Regions from separate parts of the Bradyrhizobium sp. McL0615 genome, predicted to be linked through region 1. Evidence: predicted binding sites of a transcription regulator. Region 1 holds the regulator's gene; the other holds the start of a gene.

Region 1 (5,606 bases):
GGCGCTCGCCGTGATCGTGATCCCCGTGGTGGTCCGCACCACCGAGGACATGCTGGGACTGGTGCCCAATCCGCTGCGCGAGGCCGCCTCCGCTCTCGGGCTGCCGCGCTCGCTGGTGATCCGGCGGATCGCCTATCGCGCCGCCCGCTCGGGCCTGATCACCGGCGTGCTGCTGGCGACCGCCCGCGTCGCCGGCGAGACTGCGCCGCTGTTGTTCACCGCGCTGTCGAACCAGTTCTTCAGCCTGAACCTGACCAAGACGATGGCGAACCTTCCCGTCACCATCAACAACTTCGTGCAGAGCCCCTATGTCTACTGGAAGCAGCTCGCCTGGAGCGGGGCGCTGCTGATCACGCTCACCGTACTTGCCCTGAATATTGGCGCGCGCATTCTCGGCGCCGAGAGGACATCCAAATGACCGAACTCTCCGTATCAGTGAGTACCGCGAGCGGGCCCGTTCCGCAGGTGGCGCTGCCCGAGGCCGCACCGAAGGTGACCGCCCGCGGCCTGAACTTTTACTATGGCGAGCACCATGCGCTGAAGAACATCAACCTGACGCTCGGCACCAACCGCGTCACCGCCTTCATCGGCCCGTCCGGCTGCGGCAAGTCCACGCTGCTGCGGATCTTCAACCGGATGTACGACCTCTATCCCGGCCAGAAGGCGACCGGCCAGTTGATGCTCGACCAGACCAACATCCTCGACCCCAAGCTCGACCTCAATCTGCTGCGGGCCCGCGTCGGCATGGTGTTCCAGAAGCCGACGCCGTTCCCGATGACGATCTACGAAAACATCGCCTTCGGCATCCGGCTCTATGAGAAGATCTCCAAGTCGGAGATGGACGGCCGGGTCGAGAAGGCGCTGCGCGGTGGCGCGCTGTGGAACGAGGTCAAGGACAAGCTGAACGCAAGCGGGCTGTCGCTGTCCGGCGGCCAGCAGCAGCGGCTCTGCATCGCGCGCACGGTTGCGGTGCGGCCCGAGGTGATTTTGTTCGACGAGCCCTGCTCGGCGCTGGACCCGATCTCGACCGCCAAGGTCGAGGAACTGATCCAGGAGCTGGCGGAGGATTACACCATCGCCATCGTCACCCATAACATGCAGCAGGCGGCCCGCGTCTCGGACAAGACCGCCTTCATGTATCTCGGCGAGCTGATAGAGTTCGACGACACCAACAAGATTTTCACCTCGCCGAGCGATCGACGTACCCAAGATTACATCACCGGCCGGTTCGGTTGAGGAGATAACACATGGCTTCTGAACACACCGCCAAGGCATTCGACAGCGACCTCCAGGAATTGACCCGTCTCGTCGCCGAGATGGGCGGCCTGGCTGAGCGCATGATCACCGAATCCGTCGACGCGCTGGTCCGTCGCGACGTCGCTCTCGGCAAGCGCGTCGTCGCGTCTGACGTCGAGATCGACCGGCTGCAGCATCTGATCGAGGAGCGCGCGGTGCTGACTATCGCGCGCCGCCAGCCGATGGCGATCGACCTGCGCGAGATCGTCGGCGCCATGCGGGTCGCCACCGATCTGGAGCGGATCGGCGACCTCGCCAAGAACATGGGCAAGCGCGTCGCAGCACTGGAAAACGATTTCCAGCCGCTGAAGCTGATGCGCGGCCTCGAACACATGACCGACCTGGTGCAGTCGCAGGTCAAGTCGGTGCTGGACGCCTATGCAGCGCACGATCTGCCGGCGGCGATGGCGGTCTGGAAGGGCGACGAGGAAGTCGACGCCATCTGCACCTCGCTGTTCCGCGAGCTCCTGACCTATATGATGGAAGACCCGCGCAACATCTCGTTCTGCATCCATTTGATGTTCTGCGCCAAGAACATCGAACGGATCGGCGACCATGCCACCAATATCGCCGAGACCGTGTTCTACATGATCGAGGGCCAGCAGATGCTCGACAAGCGCCCGAAGGGCGACATGACGAATTTTGCCACGACCGTACCGAATAGCTGAGGGATAGAAGATGAGCGCGCGCATTATGGTGGTCGAGGACGAGGAAGCGCTGACCACGCTGTTGCGCTACAACCTCGACGCCGAAGGTTATGATGTCGAAACCGTCGCGCGCGGCGACGATGCGGATACCCGGTTGAAGGAACGGGTGCCCGATCTCGTCGTGCTGGACTGGATGCTGCCCGGTCTGTCAGGCATCGAACTCTGCCGGCGCCTGCGCGCCCGGCCGGAGACCAAGCAATTGCCGATCATCATGCTGACCGCGCGCGGCGAGGAGAGCGAGCGGGTGCGGGGGCTGGCGACCGGCGCCGACGATTACATCGTCAAACCGTTCTCGGTGCCGGAACTGCTGGCGCGGGTGAAGGGCCTGTTGCGGCGCGCGAGCCCGGAGCGGCTCGCCACCGTGCTGACCTATGGCGACATCGAACTGGATCGCGAGAAACGCCGCGTCGCGCGTTCGGGCCGCCAGATCGATCTCGGCCCGACCGAGTATCGCCTGCTGGAGTTTTTCCTGGAGCATCCCGGCCGCGTCTTCAGCCGCGAGCAATTGCTCGACAGCGTCTGGGGCCGCGACATCTATATCGACGAGCGCACCGTCGACGTCCATATCGGCCGCCTGCGCAAACTGCTCAACCCCGGCCGCGAGCAGGACCCGATCCGCACCGTGCGCGGCGCCGGCTACGCGCTGGATGACCGGTTTGCGAAGGTGGAGCCGTAAGGCTTCAGCGTTCGCAACCGCCGTCGTCCCTGCGAACGCAGGGACCCATACCCACAAATCTCGATTGTTGAAAAACGCTGGAGCTCCAGCGAAGCATAACCACTGACATCGGTGGTTATGGGTCCCTGCGTTCGCAGGGACGACAAACCATTTGGTTCGTAGCCCGGGTTGCGCTGCGCTCCATCCGGGCTCGATAAATCGCAACTTACCGCGTCGGCTTCGGCTGCTGCCTGCGCCGGTCGGAGGCCGGCTGATACGCCACGCGCGAGTGATGCGCGCAATAGGGCAGGCCCGCGAGCGCCTTGCCGCCGCAGAAGAAGAATTCCGGGCTCGAGGGATCGCCGACCGGCCAGTGGCAGGTGGCTTCGTTCAGTTCGAGCAGCGACAGCCGCTGGCTCATCGGCACCACGTTGTCGAAGGCGATCGGATCCGGCTCCATCTCGACCTCGAAAGCGTGCGCCAGCGCGGTGTTGCCGCGCGATACCGGGCGCGATACCCGCATCATCTGCTGCGCCGGGCGCGCCTTGCGCTGCCGCGGGGCGGCCGAGGAGGGGCTCTTGGCGCGGCCGGACAGGCCCAGCCGGTGCACTTTGCCGATCACAGCGTTTCGCGTCACATTTCCGAGTTCCGCGGCGATCTGGCTGGCCGACAATCCGGCTTCCCAGAGCTTTTTCAGCTGTTCGACGCGATCGTCGGACCAGGTCAATACCGTCATCGCATTCTTCCCTTCGCATCGCGCCGGCCAATCAGGGGCAGCACTGGCGACGTCATTCGTCTCAAAAATCCCTGCGGTCAGAATCCCTTAGCCCTCGCCGGGCGCGAAAGCCGCGCCCGAACGTGTACGCTGTACAAAATGGACTCTTGGGATCAGATCCGCCGCACGAGATGTCGTACCCGACAGCCCAAAAGCTACAATATGGCGGGACTCGGGCGCAAGAGTCCGCGCCGATGCGTCCACATGTTCCGGCATCTCTGCATTGCAGTGCGTGTTTTGCACCACACCGCAATCCTACGGAATTAACCTTTCTTGCGCCGCAGGAAGGCCCGCTTTCAGTGCTGGAAACACAGCCTTGTGGCGTGTTGACAGCGACCGCCGCCCACATAGAATACCTCCTACGTGCCGCCCTTAAGAGGCGGCACGTTTCGTTTTCGCAAGACCGGCTGCTGCCGCGTTCGCGCTCACGCTCGCATGCTCCGCGGCCGGTCAAAACCTTCAGTGATTGCCATGACCCAAAGCGCCACGTCGCATCTGCTCCCCGTCTTCGCCAGGGTCGATCTCGGCTTCGAGCGCGGCGAGGGCTGCTGGCTGACCGCCACCAATGGCGATCGCTATCTCGACTTCACCTCGGGCGTTGCGGTGAACGCGCTGGGGCACTGCCATCCGTACCTGATCGCGGCGCTGCAGGAGCAGGCGACAAAGCTCTGGCACATGTCGAACCTGTTCAAGAGCCCGGACGGCGAAAAGCTTGCCGCGCGGCTCTGCGAGCAGAGCTTTGCCGACATGGTTTTCTTCTGCAATTCCGGCGCCGAGGCGATGGAAGGCGTGATCAAGGTGGTGCGCCGCTACCAATTCTCCAAGGGCCATCCCGAGCGCTATCGCATCATCACCTTCGAGGGCGCCTTCCACGGCCGCACCCTGGGCACGCTCGCCGCGACCGGTTCCGCCAAATATCTCGAAGGCTTTGGCCCGCCGATGGACGGCTTTGACCAGGTGCCGCACGGCGATCTCGAAGCGGTGAAGAAGGCGATCGGGCCGCACACCGCGGGCATCCTGATCGAGCCGGTGCAGGGCGAGGGCGGCGTGCGCTCGGCGCCGCAGTCCTTCTTCAAGGCGCTGCGCCAGCTCTGCGACGAGCACGGCCTGCTGTTGGCGTTCGACGAGGTGCAGACCGGCATGGGCCGCACCGGCGATCTCTTCGCCTACAAGCGCGTCGGCGTGACGCCGGATGTGATGTCGCTGGCGAAAGCGCTCGGCGGCGGCTTTCCGATCGGCGCGGTGCTGGCCACTGCGGACGCAGCTTCGGGCATGACGCCCGGCTCGCACGGCTCGACCTTCGGCGGCAATCCGTTGGCGATCGCGGCGGCCAATGCCGTGCTCGACGTGATGCTGAAGCCCGGCTTCTTCGATCACGTGCAGAAGATGTCGCTTTTGATCAAACAGAAACTGGCCTTCGTGGTCGACCGCTATCCCACCGTGCTCTCGGAAGTGCGCGGCGAGGGGCTTTTGGTCGGCGTCAAGGCCGTAGTGCCCTCCGGCGATCTCGTCAACGCGCTGCGCGGCGAGAAATTGCTCACCGTCGGCGCCGGCGACAATGTGGTGCGGTTCCTGGCACCGTTGATCGTGACCGAGGCCGAGATCGACGAGTCGGTTCAGATGCTTGAGCGCGCCTGCATCGCGCTGTCGGGCAATCAGTTGAAGAAGGCGGCGGGGTGATGAGCAAATCCGTCCGTCACTTCCTCGATATAAACGAATTGCCGCCGAAGGAGTTGCGCAACATGCTGGCGCTGGGCGCCGACATGAAGGCCAAGCTCAAGGCGCACGAGAAGGCCGGCAAGCCGCTCGAAGGCAAGACGCTGGCGATGATCTTCGAACGTCCCTCGACGCGCACGCGGGTGTCGTTCGATGTCGGCATGCGCCAGCTTGGCGGTGAGGCCATCATGCTGACGGGCGCGGAAATGCAGCTCGGCCGCGGCGAGACCATCGCCGACACCGCCCGCGTGTTGTCGCGCTATGTCGATGCGATCATGATCCGCATCCTCAACCACGATGCGCTGCTGGAATTGGCCGCGCACGCCACCGTGCCTGTGATCAACGGGCTGACGCGGCGCTCGCATCCCTGCCAGGTGATGGCCGACCTGATGACCTTCGAGGAGCATCGCGGGCCGATCGAGGGCAAGACCGTGGCCTGGACCGGCGACGACAACAA
Region 2 (5,606 bases), 3.1 Mb from region 1:
TCCGCGTGCTGCACTATAATCTGAAGGTCGCAAAGGCGTGGCACAAGGCCGTGCTCGCGAACTCGCCGTTCGCCTACAAGACGTTCCACGAGAATTATTCCAACAGCCTCTACGCGCCCGCCGCGCTGAAGCTGTACGGTGCGCCGAAGGCCGTTCCGCTGATGCAGTTCACGCATCTGGCGAAACAGTCGCCATCGTACAAGCATGGCGGCCTGCCGGGACACTCGTTCGCCCACAACCACAACGGAGGCGCAACCGGTCTGATCCAGCAGATGCCGTCCCTATCGAAGCAAGGCCATGGCAACATGGGCATGCAGACCGGCAAGAACAGCCACGGCCCCTTCAATGCCGGCAAGTTCTCGAAAATGCCGGGCAGGTTCAACAACAGCCCGGTGCGGACCGGCAACAGGCACATGTTCAACAACGGCCCGCGTCATTTCGGCGGCGGGATGGGCGGACGCTTCAGCCAGCGCTTTTCCTCTGGCCCGTCGCGCATGTCATTTGCCCGCGGCTCGTTCGGCGGCGGCCGTTCATTCGGCGGCGGCTTTGGACGGCGTCACTGACCTGAGAGCCAGGTGTCAATGCAAAACCGGGCAGAGCGAACGCTCTGCCCGGCTCCGTTTGAGACGGGATGATCAGGCGACCAGCTTGGCGAACAGGTCCGCGTCGACATTGCCGCCAGAGAGCACGATGACGACGTTCTTGCCCTTGACGTCGATGCGGCCGGCCAGCAGTGCGGCGAGACCGACGGCGCCGCCGGGCTCGACTACCAGCTTCAATTCCCGATAGGCATAGGCGACCGCCGCGCCGACTTCCTCGTCGGAAGCGATCACGCCATTCGCCAGCAGCTTGCTGTTGATCGAGAAGGTAAGCTCTCCCGGCATCGCCGCCATCAGCGCGTCGCAGATGGTGCGGCCGGCGGCATGATGGGCCTCGCGGTGGCCTGCGCGCAGCGACAGGCCGTGATCGTCATAGTCCTTGGGCTCGGCGACGATGATCTGCGCCTGCGGAAACTTTGCCTTCACCGCCGTCGCAACGCCGGCGATCAGCCCGCCGCCCGATGCCGGCGCCACCACGATATCAGGGACGAGCCCGAGCGCCGCCATATCCTCGGCGATCTCGCGGCCTGCGGTGCCCTGGCCGGCGATCACGAAGGGATCGTCATAGGGGCGCACCAGCGTCGCGCCGCGCTTCGCAGCAATGCCGTTGGCGATGGCTTCGCGGTCTTCCTTGTCGCGGTCGTAGAGCACCACCTCGGCGCCGTAGCCCTTGGTGCGCTCGCGCTTGGTGATGGGCGAGTCCGCAGGCATCACAATGGTGGCCTGCATGTGCAGGATCTGCGCCGCCGCCGCCACGCCCTGGGCATGGTTGCCGGACGAGAACGCGACCACCCCGCCGCTACGCTTGTCCTGCGGAATCGAGGCCAGCTTGTTGAAGGCGCCGCGGAACTTGAACGATCCGGTCCGCTGCAGCATTTCGGGCTTCAGAAAGACCTTGGTCCCGACCCGTTCATTGAGAACGGGGAATGACAACAGCGGCGTTCGCACTGCAAAGGGCGCGACCACCTTAGCGGCGGCCTCGATATCGGCCGCGCCAATGGGTGGATTTTGGATGGGTTCTAGCATCCGCAATTTGTATCGCGGTTGCGGACGGGCGAGCAAGACGCATTCCGGTGATATCAGGCAACGAAATGCGGCTTATCGGCCACAAATTCCGCCACCTCGCCTTCCGGTTCGACTGGGCGAAGATTCAGGGCGTGCTCGACAAAAACCCGTGCGGAGGCCGGCCAGCTGTAGCCGGCGGCGAATTCGACGCAATCTTGCCGAGAAACCTGCAGCGCCTCCAGGCATGCCTTGCCCAAATCCTCGTCCAGGACGCCGACCGGCGCCGAGCCGATCACGTCGCGCGGACCGGTAACCGGAAAGGCGGCAACCGGCAGGCCGCTGGCCAGTGCTTCCAGCAGCACAAGGCCAAACGTGTCGGTCTTGCTGGGAAATACGAAAATATCGGAAGCCGCATAGATTTCGGCCAGTTCCTCGCCGTGCCTTGCGCCCAGGAACACCGCATCAGGATATTTCCGCTCCAGCGCCGCGCGGGCCGGCCCGTCGCCGACGACGAGCTTGGTGCCGGGCAGATCGAGGTCGAGGAAGGCCTCGAGATTCTTTTCGACCGCGACGCGCCCGACGCAGAGGAACACCGGCATCGGCAGGCAGAGGTCGGTGCTGCGCGGATGAAACAGCGAGGTATCGACGCCACGCGACCACAGCACCACGTTGCGAAAACCGCGCATGCGCAGCTCAGTCGCCAGCGCCGGCGTGGCCGCCATCACCGCCTGGCTCGGCCGATGGAAGGCGCGCAGCGCCCGCCACACCCAGGATTCCGGAATCGGCGAACGCGCCGAGACATATTCGGGGAAACGGGTGTGAAAGCTCGTGGTGAACGGCAGGCCGCGCTTGCGGCAGTAGCGCCGCACCAACAGCCCAATCGGGCCCTCGGTCGCGATATGAATGCTGTCGGGCTTTGCCGCATCGATCAGTTTTGCGATTTTTGCCGGGTACGGCAGCGCGAGCCGCAGATCGGGATAGCTCGGCATCGCAAAAGTACGAAACGATTGCGGTGTCAGGAAACTCACCTCGACACCAAAACCCCTGGCCGCCTCCGCCATCGCGGTCAGCGTTCGCACCACCCCGTTGACCTGGGGATGCCACGCATCGGTCGCGACCAGGATATGCGTCATGCGGCGCGCGCCGCGACGCGGGGAACCGGGGCTGCCGTTCGCAGTGGATCGGTCCAGGTGATGATCTCGAAGCTTCCGTCCTCGTGCTCGGCTAGCGCCGTGCAGCTTTCCACCCAGTCGCCGCAATTCATGTAGCGGATGCCGTGCTCGTCGCGGATCGTGGCGTAGTGGATGTGGCCGCAGATCACGCCGTCGGCGCCGTGCCGCCGCGCCTCGCCGGCCAGCGTCTTTTCGAACGCGCCGATATAGTTCACGGCGTTCTTGACCTTCAGCTTCGCCCATTGCGACAGCGACCAATAAGGCACGCCGAACATGCGCCGGAAGAAGTTGACCAGCCGGTTCATCTGGATGGCGAAGTCATAGGCTTTGTCGCCGAGATGGGCGAGCCAGCGGGCGTTCTGCACCACGAGATCGAAGATGTCGCCGTGGATGACGAGATAGCGCTTGCCGTCGGCGCCTTCGTGAATGGTGTTTTCCACTACGTCGATGCCGCCGAAATGCGTGCCGTAATAATTGCGCAGGAACTCGTCGTGATTGCCCGGCACATAGATGACCTTGGCGCCTTTTCGCGCCTTGCGCAGCATCTTCTGCACGAAATCGTTGTGCGATTGCGGCCAATACCAGCTCGACTTCAGCGCCCAGCCATCGACGATGTCGCCGACAAGGTAGATCGTGTCGGCGTCATGGGTTTTGAGAAAGTCGAGCAATCGGTCGGCTTGCGAGCCGCGGGCTCCGAGATGGACGTCGGAGATAAACAAGGTGCGAAAACGCCGTTCCGGGCTGTCTTCACTCAAGGAGTCACTACCCATACCTGTCCCCTGACAGATTTCTGTGACAGGGCGATGACTAGTTCACGCGACCCATAGCCCCACGAGAATCAGTGTCGCGCCCCGTGGTTTGCGGATAGCAGCGCGATGCGACAGGCAGGCGACATGAGAACGGCAACATCGCAGCGTCATCCCGTGAACGCACACGGAACCACCGGCGCCAACTGTCCTGAAATGGTTAACACCGCCGCTCGCTTCAACTGATCAGCCGCGGTGCATGTGTTCTTGCGTCCGAGCGCCAGGCAGCTAGGGCGAAGAGCCTCAATAAAACCTGTGGAAATGATGGATCGGGCCGTGGCCGTGGCCAACGCTGAAACGGTCCGCGTCCGCAATCGCCGCGCTGACCCAGGCCTTGGCGTTGCGCACGGCGGTTTCCATGCCCTCGCCCTTCGCCAGTCCCGCGGCAATCGCCGACGAGAGCGAGCAGCCGGTGCCGTGGGTATTTCTTGTGGCGACGCGTGGCGCGGCGAGTGCGGTGACGCCAGAAGAATCGACCAGATAGTCGATGCTCTCGGCGCTCTCGCCGTGACCGCCCTTGATCAGCACCGTCTTGCAACCCAGGGCCAGCAATCGCCTGCCCTGCCTCTCGACCGCGGCTTCGTCCGCCGCCACAGCTTCGTCGAGCAGCGCCGCGGCTTCCGGCAAATTGGGGGTGATCACCGACGCCAGCGGGATGAGTTTTGTGCGCAGCGCGTCGACGGCCTCAGTCGCGAGCAGCCGGTCGCCCGAGGTTGCGACCATCACGGGATCGAGCACGATATGCTTCGGCGACCAGCGCATCAACCCCGCGACGATGGCGTCGATGACCGGCGGATGCGCCACCATGCCGATCTTGACCGCGCCCACCGCCAGATCGGAAAACACGGCGTCGATCTGCGCGGTCACGAACTCGGCCGGCACCTGATGAATGCCGCTGACGCCCTGGGTGTTCTGTGCAGTCAGTGCGGTGATCACGGAGGCGCCGTAGACGCCAAGTGCGGCAAACGTCTTCAAGTCGGCCTGGATGCCCGCTCCCCCTGAGGAATCCGAGCCGGCGATGGTCAGCGCAATCGGCGTCGTCATCAAAAGTCTCGTCAAAATGCCGGGTTGAGAGCCACGGCTTGTCCTAGCGCGCCCCGCTATTGGCGGCAAGCTGGCTTGCCATTGTCAGCGGTTTTTGGCCTATTGGGCCAACATTTTTGGAGACGACAGCGATGGTTCCCTTCTTCGTCCAGTTCAAATGCAAGCTCGGCCAGTCCTACGCCGTCGCCAATGCGCTCGCTGAGGCCGAGATCGCCTCGGAGATCTATTCGACCGCCGGCGATTACGATCTGCTGGTCAAATTCTACGTCGACAACGACACCGACATCGGCCATTTCGTGAACGAGAAGGTGCAGGTGATTCCGGGTATCCAGGACACCCACACCATCATCACCTTCAAGGCGTTCGGCACGGGCTAGCACCGGCCGTCCCGCCAACGCCGTCGACTTCGCCCGGCGCGCGGCCACGCCCGCGGGCCTCTGGGAGCACCCGTTCTGTCCGAGACATCAGTACCTTTTGGCCGGTTGAAGGCCTTCATTGAGCAAGCGCTTATCGCGGTGGGTTTGCCGGACGCCGGCGCTGCAACGGTCGCGGAGCTCATGGCGGCGGCCGATCTGCAGGGATCGGACGGGCACGGCGTCAGCCGGTTGCCGCAATATGTCAGGCGCATCAAAGCGGGCGGCTTCAACGTTCGGCCGAACATCCATGTCATGCACGAGCATGCCGGCACGGCCGTCCTGAACGGCGACAACGGCATGGGCCACCTCGTTATGAAACGCGCCGCCGAAATGGCCATCGAAAAGGCGCGCACCACCGGCATCGGCTGGGTCAACTCGCAGTTCTCAAACCATGCCGGCCCGGCTTCGCTCTACGCCACGATGCCGCTCGCCCATGACATGATCGGGCTCTACTTCGCGGTCGGCAACGCCAACCATCTTCCGCCCTGGGGCGGCCTCGACATGCTGCTGTCGACCAATCCGATCGCAGCCGCCATTCCGGCCGGCGACGAAAACCCGATCGTG

The links. Region 1 encodes PhoB, which activates phosphate uptake and scavenging genes when phosphate is short. Its sites were predicted from a motif close to TGTCATNNANCTGTCAT; they were not measured.
Region 2: ACPPVP_RS31975 (UDP-2,3-diacylglucosamine diphosphatase) is a predicted target of PhoB. The motif match lies at 3,569-3,585, and genes of this name have one in related genera.

The regions. Positions count from the first base shown of each region.
Region 1 is NZ_CP188254.1:839,176-844,781, forward strand. Features, by position in the region: gene pstA (phosphate ABC transporter permease PstA) at 1-418, shown strand, start outside; gene pstB (phosphate ABC transporter ATP-binding protein PstB) at 415-1,236, shown strand; gene phoU (phosphate signaling complex protein PhoU) at 1,248-1,964, shown strand; gene phoB (phosphate regulon transcriptional regulator PhoB) at 1,975-2,679, shown strand; gene ACPPVP_RS03875 (GcrA family cell cycle regulator) at 2,885-3,394, opposite strand; gene ACPPVP_RS03880 (aspartate aminotransferase family protein) at 3,905-5,113, shown strand; gene argF (ornithine carbamoyltransferase) at 5,113-5,606, shown strand, end outside.
Region 2 is NZ_CP188254.1:6,603,029-6,608,634, forward strand. Features, by position in the region: gene ACPPVP_RS31960 (caspase family protein) at 1-563, shown strand, start outside; gene ACPPVP_RS31965 (threonine ammonia-lyase) at 636-1,625, opposite strand; gene ACPPVP_RS31970 (glycosyltransferase family 4 protein) at 1,679-2,737, opposite strand; gene ACPPVP_RS31975 (UDP-2,3-diacylglucosamine diphosphatase) at 2,734-3,546, opposite strand; gene thiD (bifunctional hydroxymethylpyrimidine kinase/phosphomethylpyrimidine kinase) at 3,826-4,626, opposite strand; gene ACPPVP_RS31985 (Lrp/AsnC ligand binding domain-containing protein) at 4,758-5,003, shown strand; gene ACPPVP_RS31990 (Ldh family oxidoreductase) at 5,109-5,606, shown strand, end outside.